DNA from 4 places in the Serratia sp. TSA_105.2 genome. Region 3 is predicted to be linked to each of the others. Evidence: predicted binding sites of a transcription regulator. Region 3 holds the regulator's gene; each other region holds the start of a gene.

Region 1 (3,823 bases), on a different contig from region 3:
GCGGCAGCACGGTGTTGATGCCGCCGCCGACGCCCTGCGCCAGGAAAACGGTCAGCCAGTCGGGGAAGTGCAGGGTGTAGCCGAGCCACTGAATGCCCTGAATGAAGATCGCCGCCGAGCCGATATCGAAGATCGGCTGCAGCGCGCCGCCGATGTTGATCGCCAGCAGGAACATCAGGTACATCACCAGCAGGAAGATCGGCACGCCCAGCCAGCGGTTGAGGATCACTTTATCCAGCAGCTCGGTCAGGCGGTTGGGCATCGCCTGCTGCGAGTTGCTGACCGCATCGCACAGGGTGGCGATAGACTGGTAGCGCGCGTCGGCGATCACCAGCGCCGGGTCTTCTTGCTCCTGCTGTTGCAATGCCTGAATGGCCGCAGGCAGCAGCGCGACGGCGGGACCGGCCAGCCGATGGCTGTAGATGTCGCCTTCCAGCATTTGCAATGCCAGCCAGCGGCGCTGCACCGCCGGCAGCGTTTGCGGCATGGCGTCGCTCAGCGTGGCGACCGCTTTCAGCAACAGCGGCGGATAGTTCACCAGCGCCTGCTGTTCGTTGATGCGATGATTGTCGATCATCTGTTTCAGCACGCCGATGCCGTCGGCGCGGGTGGAGATCATTGGCACTACCGGGCAGCCGAGGCGCGCCGACAGCGCGGCGACGTCGATATCGATATGCTGGCTTGTGGCGATGTCGAGCATGTTCAGCGCCACGATGCAGGGGATGCCCAGCTCCAGCAATTGCAGCGTCAGGTAGAGGTTGCGCTCCAGATTGGAGGCGTCGACCACGTTGATCAGCAGATCGGCGTCGCCGCTCAAAATGTAGTGGCAGGCGATCTGCTCATCGAGCGAGGTTTGCTCTGAAATGGTGGTCAGGGAGTAGGTGCCGGGCAAATCGACCAGCCGCACGTCGGACTGCGGGGTGGTGAAATGGCCTTCTTTGCGTTCGACCGTCACGCCCGCCCAGTTGCCGACCCGTTGGCGTGCGCCGGTCAGTTGGTTGAACAGCGTGGTTTTGCCGGAGTTCGGATTACCGATTAAGCCGATGGTGAGTTTTTTCATAGTTCAGCGTGTCGTCTTCAAGGAGAACAGCGCCGGCGCAAGAGCGCGTCGGCAAATGGAGGTCAGGGCTGGCCGTCGAGCTGCAGCAGCGCCAGATCCTTCCTGCGCAGCACCAGGCTGACGCGGCGAGTTTTAATTTCTATCGGATCGCCCAGCGGCGCGACGCGCACCACGTCGAATGAAGAGCCGGGCAGCATGCCGAGTGATAACAGTTTCTGGCGGTAGGCCGGCGCAATTTCACCGGAAAAGCCGACAATCTTATACGTGCGTTTAGGTTGAAGCTGCATGTGATTAACCTTCCGGGTGCCGATGAACATCGGGCTGATGATAATTGGACGTTGCCGGCGAAAATGCCACGCCGTCGGCGGTATTCATCCATAAGGTCATGCAATAAAATGAGCGCAAATAATAGTAATTATCATTATCGCGTTCAATACAAAAAGTAAGGGTATTGTAACCAATTATTATGGCGACGACAGTTTTTGATGGCGCTGTCTTGATTAACGACGTTTTACCACCGCTGGCGAGTGGGAACAAATGAGAATGTCGAGTTAAATCAGTTACGTATTTGTAGCTGAGTTCTCTCATTTGCAAATATCGATGATGTTTTCCCTTTATTTATTTCCACCGAAAGGCAATTTGATAACATTATTCCACCGTAATGCGAGCGGTAACCATTTGTGTTTCTCTCACAATTCGCAAGATGAAAAATGCGTGTTAACGAAGTTGTTAATAAATGGCTGCAGAAGGAATTTTTGTTGCCTGAATAATGGGAGGGCGGTTACGCAGGAACGGGAAATAAAAAGATGACGGTTTATTGAGGCGGGTCAAGAAATGCCGCAAGTTTTATTCATCGGAAAGGGCGGAGCAGGCTCCGCCCTGTCGGTTCCGACTTAGCGTTTCTTACCGAACGCCGCCGCCAGCGCGTCGCCCATGGCGCTGTTGCCGGCCGGCGCCGCGTTGCGCGGTTTGGCCTTGTTGCCGCCTGCCGAACGGTTGGCGTTGTCGCGCGTCTGTGCAGGCGTGTTGCCGCCGCGGCGCGGTGAACCTTCGCCCGGCTGCTCATCCAGGCGCATGCTCAGCGCGATGCGTTTACGCTGCAGATCGACCTCCATCACCTTCACTTTGACGATGTCGCCGGCCTTCACCACGGTGTGCGGATCTTCGACGAACTTGTCTGCCAGCGAGGAGATGTGCACCAGGCCGTCCTGATGCACGCCGATATCCACGAAGGCGCCGAAGTTGGTGACGTTGGTGACCGACCCTTCCAGGATCATGCCCACCTGCAGATCGTTGAGGGTTTCCACGCCTTCGGCAAAGGTTGCGGTTTTGAACTCCGGACGCGGGTCACGGCCCGGTTTCTCCAGCTCTTTCAGGATATCGGTGACCGTCGGCACGCCGAACTTGTCGTCGGTGAAATCGACCGCTTTCAGGCTGCGCACCGCCGAAGCATTGCCCATCAGATCCTGCAGCGCCTGCTCGGTGGCGGCCAGAATGCGCTGCACCACCGGGTAGGCTTCCGGGTGAACGGTGGAGGCATCCAGCGGGTTGTCGCCGTGGTTGATACGCAGGAAGCCGGCGCACTGTTCGAAGGCTTTCGGCCCCAGGCGGCTGACCTTCAGCAGCTGTTCACGGTTGCTGAAGCGGCCGTTCTCGTCGCGCCAGTTGACGATGTTCTGCGCCATCATGCGCGTCAGGCCGGCCACGCGGGTCAGCAGCGGCACCGACGCGGTGTTCAGATCGACGCCGACGGCGTTCACGCAGTCTTCCACCACCGAGTCCAGCTTCTTCGCCAACTGGCTCTGGCTGACGTCGTGCTGATACTGGCCGACGCCGATGGATTTCGGATCGATCTTCACCAGCTCCGCCAGCGGATCCTGCAGGCGACGGGCAATGGATACCGCGCCGCGCAGCGACACGTCGAGATCCGGGAATTCCAGCGCCGCCAGTTCGGACGCGGAGTACACCGACGCGCCCGCTTCGCTGACGATCACTTTCTGCGCCCGGACCTCGCCGAACTGCTTTTGCAGGTCGAGATAGAAGCGCTCGGTCTCACGCGAAGCGGTGCCGTTGCCGATGGCCACCAGCTCCACGTGGTGTTTGATGCACAGCGCCGCGACGATGGCGGCGGCTTTGGCCGCTTGCCCGGTGTGCGGGTAGACGGTATCGGTGGCGACCAGCTTGCCGGTCGCGTCGACCACGGCGACTTTCACCCCGGTGCGCAGGCCCGGATCGAGGCCCATGGTGGCGCGCATGCCGGCCGGCGCGGCCATCAGCAGATCGTGCATGTTGCGGGCGAAAACGTTGATCGCTTCGTCTTCCGCGCGCTCGCGCACCGTGCCCATCAGCTCGGTTTCCAGGTGAAGCAGCACCTTGATACGCCAGGTCCAGTTGACCACCGCCTTGCGCCAGGCGTCGGCCGGGGCGTTGTTCAGGCGCAGGTTGAGGTGATTGATGATGATCAGCTCCGCCTGGCTTTCGCGCGGCGCTTCCTCAAACTGCGGATCGGCGTTCAGCGCCAGCTGCAGCACGCCTTCGTTGCGGCCGCGGAACATCGCCAGCGCGCGGTGCGAAGGCACCTGGGAAATCGGTTCGTGGTGATCGAAATAGTCGCGGAACTTGGCGCCTTCTTCTTCCTTGCCCTCGACCACTTTGGACACCAGATGGGCGTTTTTCCACAGGTAGTCGCGCACCTTGGCCAGCAGTGAGGCATCTTCGGCGAAGCGCTCCATCAGGATATAGCGCGCGCCGTCGAGGGCGGCC
Region 2 (3,823 bases), on a different contig from region 3:
AGGGTCCACCTCGTTGAACTCGCCGTGGTTCTGCCAGAAGTTGGAGGTCTCGGTGTTCAACGGATCGATGGTCACCAGGAACTTCAGCTTGGACAGCGAAGCCACTACCTTGTTTTTATTCGGGAACGACGCCACCGGGTTAAAGCCCTGGCAGAAGTAGCCGTTGACCTTGCCCTGCGCCATCATCTCGAAGTACTGCAGCACGTCGTAGCCTTTGTCCCACTTCGGCAACCAGTCAAAGCCCCAGCTGTTGTCCTTCTGCGCCTTGTCGCCGTAGAAGGTCTTCATCATGCTGACGAAGAATTTCGGGTAGTTGCCCCAGTAGTTCACCTGGCCCGGCAGCAGCGCCTTCGGCGTGTTGGCCTTCAGGTAGGTCTCGAGATCGGTCTGTTTCTCCGACGGCAGCGTCATGTAGCCCGGCAGGCTCTGCGACAGCAGGCCGAGATCGGTCAGCCCCTGGATGTTGGAGTGGCCGCGCAGCGCGTTGACGCCGCCGCCCGCCATGCCCATGTTGCCGAGCAGCAGCTGGATCATCGCCATGGTGCGGATGTTCTGCGCGCCGACCGAGTGCTGAGTCCAGCCCAGGGCGTACAGGAACGAAGCGGTTTTATCCGCGACGCAGGTTTCGGCGATGTATTCGCACACCTTGAGGAAATCGTCCTTCGGCGTGCCGCAGATGTTGGTCACCACGTCAGGCGTGTAGCGGCTCACGTGCTGTTTCAGCATGTTCCACACGCAGCGCGGATCCTGCAGCGTGACGTCGCGCTTGGCGAAGCCGTTCTCGTCGAACTGGTAGTTCCAGGTGGTTTTGTCGTACTTGCGGTTTTCCGCGTCGTAGCCGCTGAACAAGCCGTCTTCGAAGGCAAAGTCTTCCCGCACCAGCAGGCTGGCGTTGGTGTAGGCCTCGACGTATTCGCGGTTGAACTTGTTGTTGGTCATCAGATACAGCAATACGCCCGACAGGAAAGCGATGTCGGTCCCGGAGCGGATCGGCGTGTAGAAGTCCGCCACCGATGCGGTTCGGGTAAAGCGCGGATCGATTACGATCAGCTTGGCATTGTTGTGTATTTTGGCTTCCATCGCCCAGCGGAACCCCACCGGATGCGCTTCCGCCGCATTACCGCCCATGACGATAATCAAATTCGCGTTCTTGATATCAACCCAGTGGTTGGTCATCGCACCGCGACCAAATGTTGGAGCAAGACTTGCTACCGTTGGTCCGTGTCAGACACGCGCCTGGTTGTCTACGGCAAGCATGCCGAGAGCGCGACTAAATTTTTGCGACAGAAAACCGGTTTCGTTGCTGGCGGCCGAGGCGCACAGCATGCCGGTGGTCAGCCAACGGTTGACGGTAACGCCCTGATCGTTGGTTTTGATGAAGTTGGCGTCGCGGTCTTCTTTCACCAGCTTGGCGATGCGGGTGAAGGCGTCGTCCCAGCTGATGCGCTGCCATTTGTCCGACCCTGGCGCCCGGTATTCCGGGTACTTGAGGCGGCTTTCGCTGTGGATGAAATCAACCAGGCCGGCGCCTTTCGGGCAAAGCGCGCCGCGGTTTACCGGATGATCCGGATCCCCTTCGATATGGAAAATGCTTTCTTTGGCGTTTTTGGCGCCATCACCAAGGCTGTACATCAACAGCCCACAGCCGACGGAACAATACGTACAGGTATTACGGGTCTCGCGGGCGCGCAGCAGTTTGTACTGCCGGGTTTCCGCCAACGCCACGTCGGGGGCAAAGCCCAGCGCGGCCACCGTCGTTCCTGCCATACCGCCAGCGCAGATCTTAAAGAACTGCCTTCTGCTGACCTGCATGGGGGTCTCCTTTACTCTCGATTGTCACATTGTTCAAATGCGCCTGCCCGCTAGCGCGACAAACGCGAATGTCACTGTTGTTATGCTTGCTACGAACGCCGGCCATATTACCACAGCGTGCTTGTGGTTGTTACACACTCGTGCTCATTCAGTGAACGCATTGGCACATTTCGATACATTTCGGCGTTGGCGCTCCCTACAGTATAGAGAGTAACCCACGCGCCGGATCGACGGCTTGATGCGGCCATCCGCCGCCCTCTTCTATCAGTAAGTTAGCGCAGCGACCCGCTCATTAACCACACAGTTAACAGGGCATTGATAATCATTTTCAATATCATTTAATTAACTATAATGATCCGACTGCTTACGCGGTGCTCGCCCTTTGCGCCGCCCATACACCACTGGAGATGATGATTATGAGTTATTCACTGCCATCCCTGCCGTACGCTTACGACGCACTGGAACCGCATTTCGACAAGCAGACGATGGAAATCCATCACACCAAACACCACCAGACCTACGTCAACAACGCCAACACCGTGCTGGAAGCCTACCCTGAGCTGGCCAAATACAGCGTTGAAGAGCTGATCCAGGATCTGGATAAAGTGCCTGCCGACAAACGCACCTTCATGCGCAACAACGCCGGCGGCCACGCCAACCACAGCTTCTTCTGGAAAAACCTGAAAACCGGCACCACGCTGGGCGGCGATCTGAAAGCGGCCATCGAGCGCGATTTCGGCAGCGTTGAGAAATTCCAGGAAGAGTTCGAGAAAGCCGCAGCCACCCGCTTCGGTTCCGGTTGGGCCTGGCTGGTGCTGAAAGACGGCAAACTGGCCGTGGTGTCTACCGCTAACCAGGACAGCCCGCTGATGGGCGAAGCCGTCGCCGGCGCTTCCGGTTTCCCAATCATCGGCCTGGACGTGTGGGAACACGCTTACTACCTGAAATATCAGAACAAACGTCCTGACTACATCAAGGCGTTCTGGAACGTGGTCAACTGGGACGAAGCCGCCGCACGCTTCGCCGCGAAGAAGTAATTCGTCCCCGTTGATGAAGATGCCCGCCACCGGCGGGTATTTTTTTGCCTGAAATCCGCTAAAGTTTGACCACTTCTTGCCGATGGTTTGTTCAATTGACGTTCGCCCGGAGAAGGAAAAACGCTATGGCGGCATTGCAAACATTGGCAGGAAAGTTCACTCATCTCACCGTAGGTAAAAAGCTCGGTCTCGGCTTCGCGCTGTTGCTGCTGTTGGCGGTCGTCATCGCCGGCACCGGGGCGCAATATCTGCACATCATCGAATCCCGCGCCGATCGCATCGACTTCAGCAACCGGCTGAACGAGGAGATCAACCAGGCCAAATACAACCGCGCCATGTACGGCCAGACCTATCGGCCGGAGTACATTCAGAACAACCGCGCCAATATTGAGAACGCCGTCAAACTGATAGACCAGGGGCAGGCGCTGGACTGGGACGCCCAAAGCCGCAAGGATCTGCAGCGTCTGGTGACGCTGATCGGGGAATATCAGCAGCAGCAAAAAGTCTTTGAGCAGGCGGTCACGGCGAAAGACGCAGTGCGCCAGAGCTGGAACATGTCGGAAGTGCAGGCCAGCCTGAGCCAGGTGGAACGCCAGTTGACCAACGGCGATCTGCAGCTGGCCTTCATCCAGCTGAACCAGAAGCTGACCCAGGTGCGCTACGGCGCGCGCGGCCTGCTGCTGAGCCTGAACAAGGAAACCGAAGCCCCGCTGATGGCGGCCATCGACGACGCGCGCGACGCGGCCAACGCGCTGAGCCGCCGGGTCAGCGACGCGCAGCGCCCGCAGCTGCAGCCGCTGCTGGCCGCCCTGGACGATTACAAAAACCGCATCGCGGCTTACCTGCCGGCCTATGAGCACGAGCAGCAGATCAGCCGGCAGCTCGGCGAACGCGCGCAAGCGATCGGCATGCTGGTCAACGCCTTTATGCAGGACGAGCTGGTGCAGACGCACAACAACATCAATCTGGCGCAG
Region 3 (3,823 bases):
CGTAGCGCGCAACTTCCATAAGAAGGACGCGGTGCTGCGCCTGCTGGATCAGATGGCGGCCTACAAGCTCAACAAATTCCACTTCCACCTGAGCGATGACGAAGGCTGGCGCATCGAGATCCCCGGTTTGCCTGAGCTGACGGAGGTCGGTGGCCAGCGCTGCCACGATCTGAGCGAAACCACCTGCCTGCTGCCGCAGTACGGCCAGGGGCCGGACGTCTACGGTGGCTTCTTCAGCCGTCAGGACTATATTGACATCATCAAATACGCCCAGGCGCGCCAGATTGAAGTGATCCCGGAGATCGACATGCCGGCACACGCCCGCGCCGCGGTGGTCTCGATGGAAGCGCGCTATAAAAAGCTGCATGCCGCCGGCAAAGAGCAGGAGGCCAACGAATTCCGCCTGGTGGATCCGACCGATACCTCCAACACCACCTCCGTACAGTTCTTTAACCGCCAGAGCTACCTGAACCCGTGCCTGGATTCTTCCCAGCGCTTTGTCGACAAGGTGATCGGCGAGATCGCCCAGATGCATAAAGAGGCCGGCCAGCCGATCAAGACCTGGCACTTCGGCGGCGACGAAGCGAAAAACATTCGCCTGGGTGCCGGCTACACCGACAAGGCGAAACCGGAGCCGGGCAAAGGCATCATCGATCAGAGCAACGAAGACAAGCCGTGGGCCAAGTCGCAGGTGTGCCAGACGATGATCAAAGAAGGCAAGGTGGCCGACATGGAGCATCTGCCGAGCTACTTTGGCCAAGAGGTCAGCAAGCTGGTGAAGGCGCATGGCATCGACAGAATGCAGGCCTGGCAGGATGGCCTGAAAGACGCCGAGAACGCGAAGGCGTTCGCCACCTCGCGCGTGGGCGTCAACTTCTGGGATACCCTGTACTGGGGCGGTTTCGATAGCGTCAACGACTGGGCCAACAAAGGGTATGAAGTGGTGGTTTCCAACCCGGACTACGTCTATATGGACTTCCCTTACGAGGTGAACCCGGACGAGCGCGGTTACTACTGGGGCACCCGCTTCAGCGACGAGCGCAAGGTGTTCAGCTTCGCGCCGGACAACATGCCACAGAACGCGGAAACCTCGGTCGACCGCGACGGCAACCACTTCAACGCCAAGAGCGACAAGCCGTGGCCGGGTGCCTACGGGCTGTCCGCTCAGCTGTGGAGCGAAACCCAGCGCACCGATCCGCAGATGGAATACATGATCTTCCCACGCGCGCTGTCAGTGGCTGAACGCGCCTGGCACCGCGCCGGTTGGGAGCAGGACTATCGCGCCGGCCGCGAATACAAAGGCGGGGAAACCCACTTTGTCGATACCAAGACGCTGGAGAAAGACTGGCTGCGCTTCGCCAATATCCTGGGGCAGCGTGAACTGGCCAAGCTGGACAAGGGCGGCGTCGCTTATCGTCTGCCGGTGCCGGGCGCACGCGTAGCGGGCGGCAAGCTGGAGGCGAATATCGCGCTGCCGGGGTTGGGCATCGAGTACTCCACCGACGGCGGCAAGCAGTGGCAGCGCTATGACGCCAAGGCCAAGCCGGCGATCTCCGGTGAAGTGCAGGTGCGTTCGGTCAGCCCGGACGGCAAACGCTACAGCCGCGCCGAGAAGGTCTAGGCCCGGTGCAATGGCCTGCTGCCCTGGCGGCGGCCGTATAACGAAGGGGGAATGCGTTCGCCCGCGCGTGTCGGCGTAGGGCGGACGTTGTAGTGAGAGTAGTACGTGGAGTCGCTGTGCCGCTGCAATTGTGATATTTCATGACATGATTTTCCCCGGCCTGTCCGGGGATTTTTTTGTCTGCTGCACAGCGGGCATAAAAAAACCGCCTCGGTGTGAGGCGGTTTTTCATAGCCGGTCAGGCTTATTTCTTGTCGTGCAGCGTTTCGTCTTCGCGGCAGTCACCGGTTTCGCAGTGGCCGTACAGATACAGGCTGTGGTTGGTGAGCTTGATGCCGTGTTGCTTGGCGATATCACGCTGGCGCACTTCGATGGATTCGTCGCTGAATTCGATCACTTTGCCGCAGTCCAGGCAAATAAGATGATCGTGGTGATGCTGTTGGGTCAGCTCGAACACGGACTTGCCGCCTTCGAAATTGTGACGTGTCACAATGCCCGCATCGTCAAACTGGTTCAGTACGCGATAAACCGTTGCCAGCCCGATCTCTTCGCCCATATCAATCAGTTTTTTGTACAAATCTTCCGCACTGACGTGATGGCATTCCGGATTTTGCAGTACTTCCAGGATTTTGAGTCGCGGAAGCGTGACTTTTAAGCCGGCCTTCTTCAATGCGATGTTGTTGTCGGTCATGCGAATTCAGTCCTGTTACTATGCTAATCAAGTTGAGGCGTACTCGCCTGTGGCATCGGTCGGCACAAAGAGTTAATGCGTCTCATTATAGAACCGGTTGTACTAAATGGAAACCGCCGGTTGTTAACAAAGATATAATTGCACTATTGCATGTTTTGCATGCAACGCCTTGATGGATGGGATAAACCGATATCTCAGTCTACCGTGACGGGGTGGGAAGTTACAAATCTGTAGCTTCTATCGCAGCAATCCCTGCTGCCGATGACGGCCCTGTGGGCACACTATGCACTTTACAGGGCCTTTGTTCAACCTTTCGCCAGTGCCGGGGCTTAGCCGACGATATCGGCCAGGCTCAGCTCTTCGACGATCTGTTTGACCCAAGCGTCCACGCGCTCGTTGGTCAGCTCCGGCTGACGGTCTTCGTCGATCGCCAAACCGATGAAGTGGTCGTCGTCCGCCAGGCCTTTGGAGGCCTCGAAGTGGTAGCCTTTGGTCGGCCAGTGGCCCACGATGGCCGCGCCGCGCGGTTCGATGATGTCGCGAATGGTGCCCATCGCGTCACAGAAGTATTCCGCGTAGTCTTCCTGGTCGCCGCAGCCGAACAGCGCCACCAGTTTGCCGTTGAAGTCGACTTCTTCCAGCGTCGGGAAGAAATCATCCCAGTCACACTGCGCTTCACCGTAATACCAGGTCGGGATACCCAGCAGCAGGATATCGAACCCTTCCAGGTCTTCTTTGCTGCTTTTAGCGATGTCATGCACTTCAGAGACGTCGTCGCCAAACTGTTTCTGGAGAATTTTCTGGATCATTTTGGCAATGTTTTCGGTATTGCCAGTGTCGCTGCCAAAGAAAATGCCTACAGTAGCCATATCGCGTATAACCTTTAAATTCAAGTAATTGCATTACTCGACGCCGGCACTGCCGCCGCTGACGCCGATTAAAATGATGCCATGGCAAGAGCCTTTCGCCTCCGGGGCGGGCGCCGACAGGCGCAGTCTCTTACCGGTAAATGCGTATCATGCCAGAAAGTGGCGCCGGGGTTTTATCGCATTTATGCGATGCCGGAGAATGAAGAAAAGCGTGGTCGATCCGGCGTTGTCCTTAACGCCGCGCCGCGCGTGCGGCCGAAGAGATCAATGTTCCGGCTGTTCTTCCGCCAGTTGTGCCAACAGCATCTGCTCGATGAGTTCGCTGCGGCTGATGTTGCGCTGTTCCGCCAGTTTGTTCAGGGCGTCCACCGCATCCGCGTTGATTTTCAGCTCTACGCGCCGCAATCCACGCACTTTATCGCGCCGTAACTGATTGCGCTTATTGATTCTAAGCTGTTCATCGCGGGAAAGCGGGTTGGTTTTCGGGCGCCCCGGACGGCGTTCATCTGCGAACAGATCCAGCGTCGTGCGATCCGTTTGTTCTTTTGCCATAGGTAGCGGTACTGCAAGGGAGTTTGCATCAAAAAGCGCTCGCACGCTTCCGGAGGCATCGGTTAACACACTTCGGGCCAATAAACCCTA
Region 4 (3,823 bases), on a different contig from region 3:
GAACAGGCGATACAACTGCTGCAGCGCGTTTGAATTACTGTTGGTCGGTAAGCCAGCCATAGCCCTGCTCCTCCAACTGTTTCACCAGCGAGAAATCGCCGGATTTAACGATGCGCCCCTGGGACAGCACGTGTACATAATCCGGTTTGATGTAGTCCAGAATGCGCTGATAGTGGGTCACGATGATAAAGGCGCGCTTGCCGTCCCGCAGCGAGTTGACGCCGTTCGCGACGATCTTGAGCGCGTCGATGTCCAGGCCGGAGTCGGTTTCATCGAGAATGCACAGATCCGGCTCCAGCGCCGCCATCTGCAGAATGTCGTTGCGCTTTTTCTCGCCGCCGGAGAAGCCGACGTTGACCGAACGGGTCAGCAGATCGGCCGGCATATCCAGCAGCGCGATTTTCTCTTCGATGAAATCGGCGAAGTCAAAACGATCCAGCGGCTCCTGCTCGCGGTATTTACGCACCGCGTTGACCGACGTCTGCAGGAAGAAGTGGTTGCTGACGCCGGGGATCTCCACCGGGTACTGGAAGGCCAGGAACACGCCTTCGCCGGCGCGATCTTCCGGATCCAGCTCCAGCAGATCCTTGCCCTTGAAGGTGACTTCCCCTTCGGTCACTTCGTACTCTTCACGCCCGGCCAGCGTGGCGGACAGCGTGCTCTTGCCCGAGCCGTTCGGCCCCATGATGGCGTGCACTTCGCCCGGTTTGATCTCCAGATCCAATCCCTTGAGGATCTCGTTGCCTTCCACGCTGACTTTCAAATTCTTGATGCTTAACATGCTGTGTCCTCAGATAGCGCCGGCGGCGCTAAAAATGCGGCGATTAACCCACGCTGTGTTCCAGGCTGATGGCCAGAAGTTTCTGCGCCTCAACGGCGAACTCCAGCGGCAGCTCGGAGAAAACGTCCTTGCAGAAACCGTTGACGATCATCGAAATGGCGTCATCCTCGCTGATGCCGCGCTGCAGGCAGTAGAACAGCTGGTCATCGCCGATCTTCGAGGTGGTGGCTTCGTGCTCCAGCTGAGCGCTGTTGTTGCGCGCTTCAACGTAAGGGAACGTGTGGGCACCGCTGTCCGGCCCGATCAGCATCGAGTCGCACTGGGTAAAGTTACGGGCGTTTTCCGCCCCCGGCAGGATTTTCACCAGGCCGCGATAGGTGTTCTCGCTGTGGCCGGCGGAGATGCCTTTGGCGATGATGGTCGACTTGGTGTTTTTGCCGATGTGGATCATCTTGGTGCCGGTGTCCGCCTGTTGATGGCCGCTGGTCAGCGCCACCGAGAAGAATTCACCGATCGAATTATCACCCTGCAGGATCACGCTCGGGTATTTCCAGGTGATGGCCGAGCCGGTTTCCGACTGGGTCCAGGACATTTTCGAGCCGGCGCCTTCGCACAGCGCGCGCTTGGTGACGAAGTTGAGGATGCCGCCCTTGCTCTCGCCGCCGGAGAACCAGTTTTGCACCGTCGAGTATTTCACTTCGGCGTCTTTATGCAGGATCACTTCCACCACCGCCGCGTGCAGCTGGTAGCTGTCGCGCACCGGGGCGGAGCAGCCTTCGATGTAGCTGACATAGCTGCCTTCGTCGGCGATCAGGATGGTGCGTTCGAACTGGCCGGTTTTCGCGGCGTTGATACGGAAATAGGTCGACAGCTCCATCGGGCAGCGCACGCCTTTCGGCACATAGACGAAGGTGCCGTCGGAGGCCACCGCGGCGTTCAGCGCGGCGAAGAAGTTATCGTTGGAGGGCACCACGCGCCCCAGGTACTGACGCACCAGATCCGGGTATTCCTGGATCGCTTCGCCGAACGAGCAGAAGATCACCCCGCTCTCCGCCAGTTTTTCACGGTAAGTGGTAGCGACCGAGACCGAGTCGAAGATGGCGTCCACCGCCACCTCGCTGCCCTCGCGCACCGGCACGCCGAGCTGATTGAACGCCAGCTCCACTTCGCTGGTCAGGTAATCTTTTTCCGTCGCCGCGCCCGGTTGCTGCTCGGCGCCGGGTTGCGAACCGCAGGCGTCGTCGCAGCTGCCGCAGGAGGGCGCCGAATAGTAACTGTAGTCCTGGTAGTTCAGGCGATCGTAATTGGCCTTCAGCCAGTGCGGCTCTTCCATCTGCAGCCAGGCGCGGTAGGCCTCGAGGCGGAATTCAAGCATCCACTCGGGTTCGTTGCGCTTGGCCGAGATGGCGCGCACCACCTCTTCGTTGATGCCTTTGGCCAACTCATCGGTTGCCAGCTGGGTGAAGAAACCTTCTTTGTAGCGACCTTCGCTGACCCAAGCCTGCACTTCATTAGGCATTTCTACATTGCTTCGTGTCATGTTGATTGCATCGCTCAAACGCCAAAGCTCTCGCCGCACCCGCAGGCATGCTGAGCTTTAGGGTTGTTGAATTTGAATATCTGATTCAGCCCTTCGCGGACGTAATCTACCGTGGTGCCATCGATGAACGGCATGGCTTTCAGCGGCACATAGAGTTTGGCGCCGTCGCGCTCAAACAGCAGATCTTCATCGGCGGGTTCGCGGGTCAGATCCAGCACATAGGCAAAGCCGGCGCAGCCGGATTGTTTCACCCCTAGCTGCAGCCCTTTCACCTGCGGATCCTGCTGCATCAGTTTCGTTATTTGTCGTACGGCGCTATCGCTGAGCGAAATGCCTTGCCAGACATTTTCATCCAGAGAAAAAGTGCCGACATTTTCCGTTTGCATAGGGTCTACCTCACACTCGTGTTTGGCCACAGCCAATCTGGGTTGCTTATATGTTAGTGATAACGATTATCACTTCAACCGTTTGTTTTGCGGGGGTATCCGCCGCGAGCGCGGTTTTTCGCTGCGGCGCGCGGCAAGCCAGCGGGACACCCGTGGCGGCTTGCGGCGTCTGGCGGCAAGGTGTGCATGCTATCCCTATGAATTCGTTATCTATCCTGCATCATCGTACCGCACTCCCCGGTGGCCCGTCAGCGTTACAGCGCCGCGGTACGTTGCCGATCTAAACATTCATAGAAAATACCTATTTCTGCATTCTGTCTGTCGTAAATGTGCGTTTATCGGCATTTCGTGGCGCAACGCAAGCGCGCACCCTCAGGTTAAAGTTTAGTCGCTCAGGATTAAGTTGGGTCGTCGGCGGCCTTTTACACCCCGCGCGATGAAAAAACGCCACGCCGGGGATTGATCGGCAACGCGGCAGTTTATATGATAATGATTATCATTCAATTGTAATTTGAGCGCGAAGCCAATGACTCTTTCGATCAACGCATGGTTGCTGGGCAAGATTGATGACTACAAATTCAGCGTGCGCGACGCCACGGTGGACTTTTACATGGCCGAAGCGGCGCTGCGGCGCCCGGAATGCAATATCGACCACCTGAAGCGGTATAACAGCGTCAGCCTCACCATGGCCAATCTGTGCCTGGAAAACGGCGACGATGACAGCTATCTGCACGCGCTCAGCAAGCTGCATAACCGGCTGATCGTCGAAATCAACAACCCGCAGCGCTGCCAGCTGTTTCGGGTGCAAAGCTACCACTTCGCCCGCCACACGCTGACGCTGATCTGCCAAAAATATGCAATGGAGGGCACCTGGGAGAAGGCGAACGCGTTTCAGAAGGACTTCGTCAAACGCGTGCCGTTTCAGCTGTAAGGCTAAAAGCTCCGCAGGCCGACGGCCTGCGGAAAGTGGCGGGGATCAGTCGATGACCGCCGTGGTCAGGCGCGAGGTGCAGCACAGCCGATCTCGCGCGTCGAAGATCTCGATTTGCCACACCTGATGGCGACGGCCGACGTGCAGTGCGCGGCACACCCCGCGCACCTGGCCATCGAATACCG

What was found. The regulator Fur, encoded in region 3, represses iron uptake genes when iron is present. The targets are predictions, from matches to a motif close to ATAATAATGAGAACNACTATCAA.
Region 1: feoA (ferrous iron transporter A) is a predicted target of Fur. The motif match lies at 1,466-1,488, and genes of this name have one in related genera.
Region 2: sodA (superoxide dismutase [Mn]) is a predicted target of Fur. The motif match lies at 2,128-2,150, and genes of this name have one in related genera.
Region 4: sufA (Fe-S cluster assembly scaffold SufA) is a predicted target of Fur. The motif match lies at 2,758-2,780, and genes of this name have one in related genera.

What each region holds. Positions count from the first base shown of each region.
Region 1 covers NZ_JBQZFT010000009.1:32,503-36,325, reverse strand. Annotated here, with positions in the region: gene feoB (Fe(2+) transporter permease subunit FeoB) at 1-1,060, opposite strand, end outside; gene feoA (ferrous iron transporter A) at 1,123-1,347, opposite strand; gene ACUTSC_RS20680 (Tex-like N-terminal domain-containing protein) at 1,954-3,823, opposite strand, start outside.
Region 2 covers NZ_JBQZFT010000006.1:140,145-143,967, forward strand. Annotated here, with positions in the region: gene fdnG (formate dehydrogenase-N subunit alpha) at 1-1,812, opposite strand, end outside; gene sodA (superoxide dismutase [Mn]) at 2,229-2,849, shown strand; gene ACUTSC_RS18275 (methyl-accepting chemotaxis protein) at 2,975-3,823, shown strand, end outside.
Region 3 covers NZ_JBQZFT010000002.1:619,308-623,130, reverse strand. Annotated here, with positions in the region: gene ACUTSC_RS09385 (family 20 glycosylhydrolase) at 1-1,621, shown strand, start outside; gene fur (ferric iron uptake transcriptional regulator) at 1,866-2,312, opposite strand; gene fldA (flavodoxin FldA) at 2,642-3,181, opposite strand; gene ybfE (LexA regulated protein) at 3,446-3,733, opposite strand.
Region 4 covers NZ_JBQZFT010000001.1:864,029-867,851, forward strand. Annotated here, with positions in the region: gene sufD (Fe-S cluster assembly protein SufD) at 1-60, opposite strand, end outside; gene sufC (Fe-S cluster assembly ATPase SufC) at 35-781, opposite strand; gene sufB (Fe-S cluster assembly protein SufB) at 825-2,321, opposite strand; gene sufA (Fe-S cluster assembly scaffold SufA) at 2,336-2,707, opposite strand; gene ACUTSC_RS03920 (hypothetical protein) at 3,234-3,638, shown strand; gene menI (1,4-dihydroxy-2-naphthoyl-CoA hydrolase) at 3,684-3,823, opposite strand, start outside.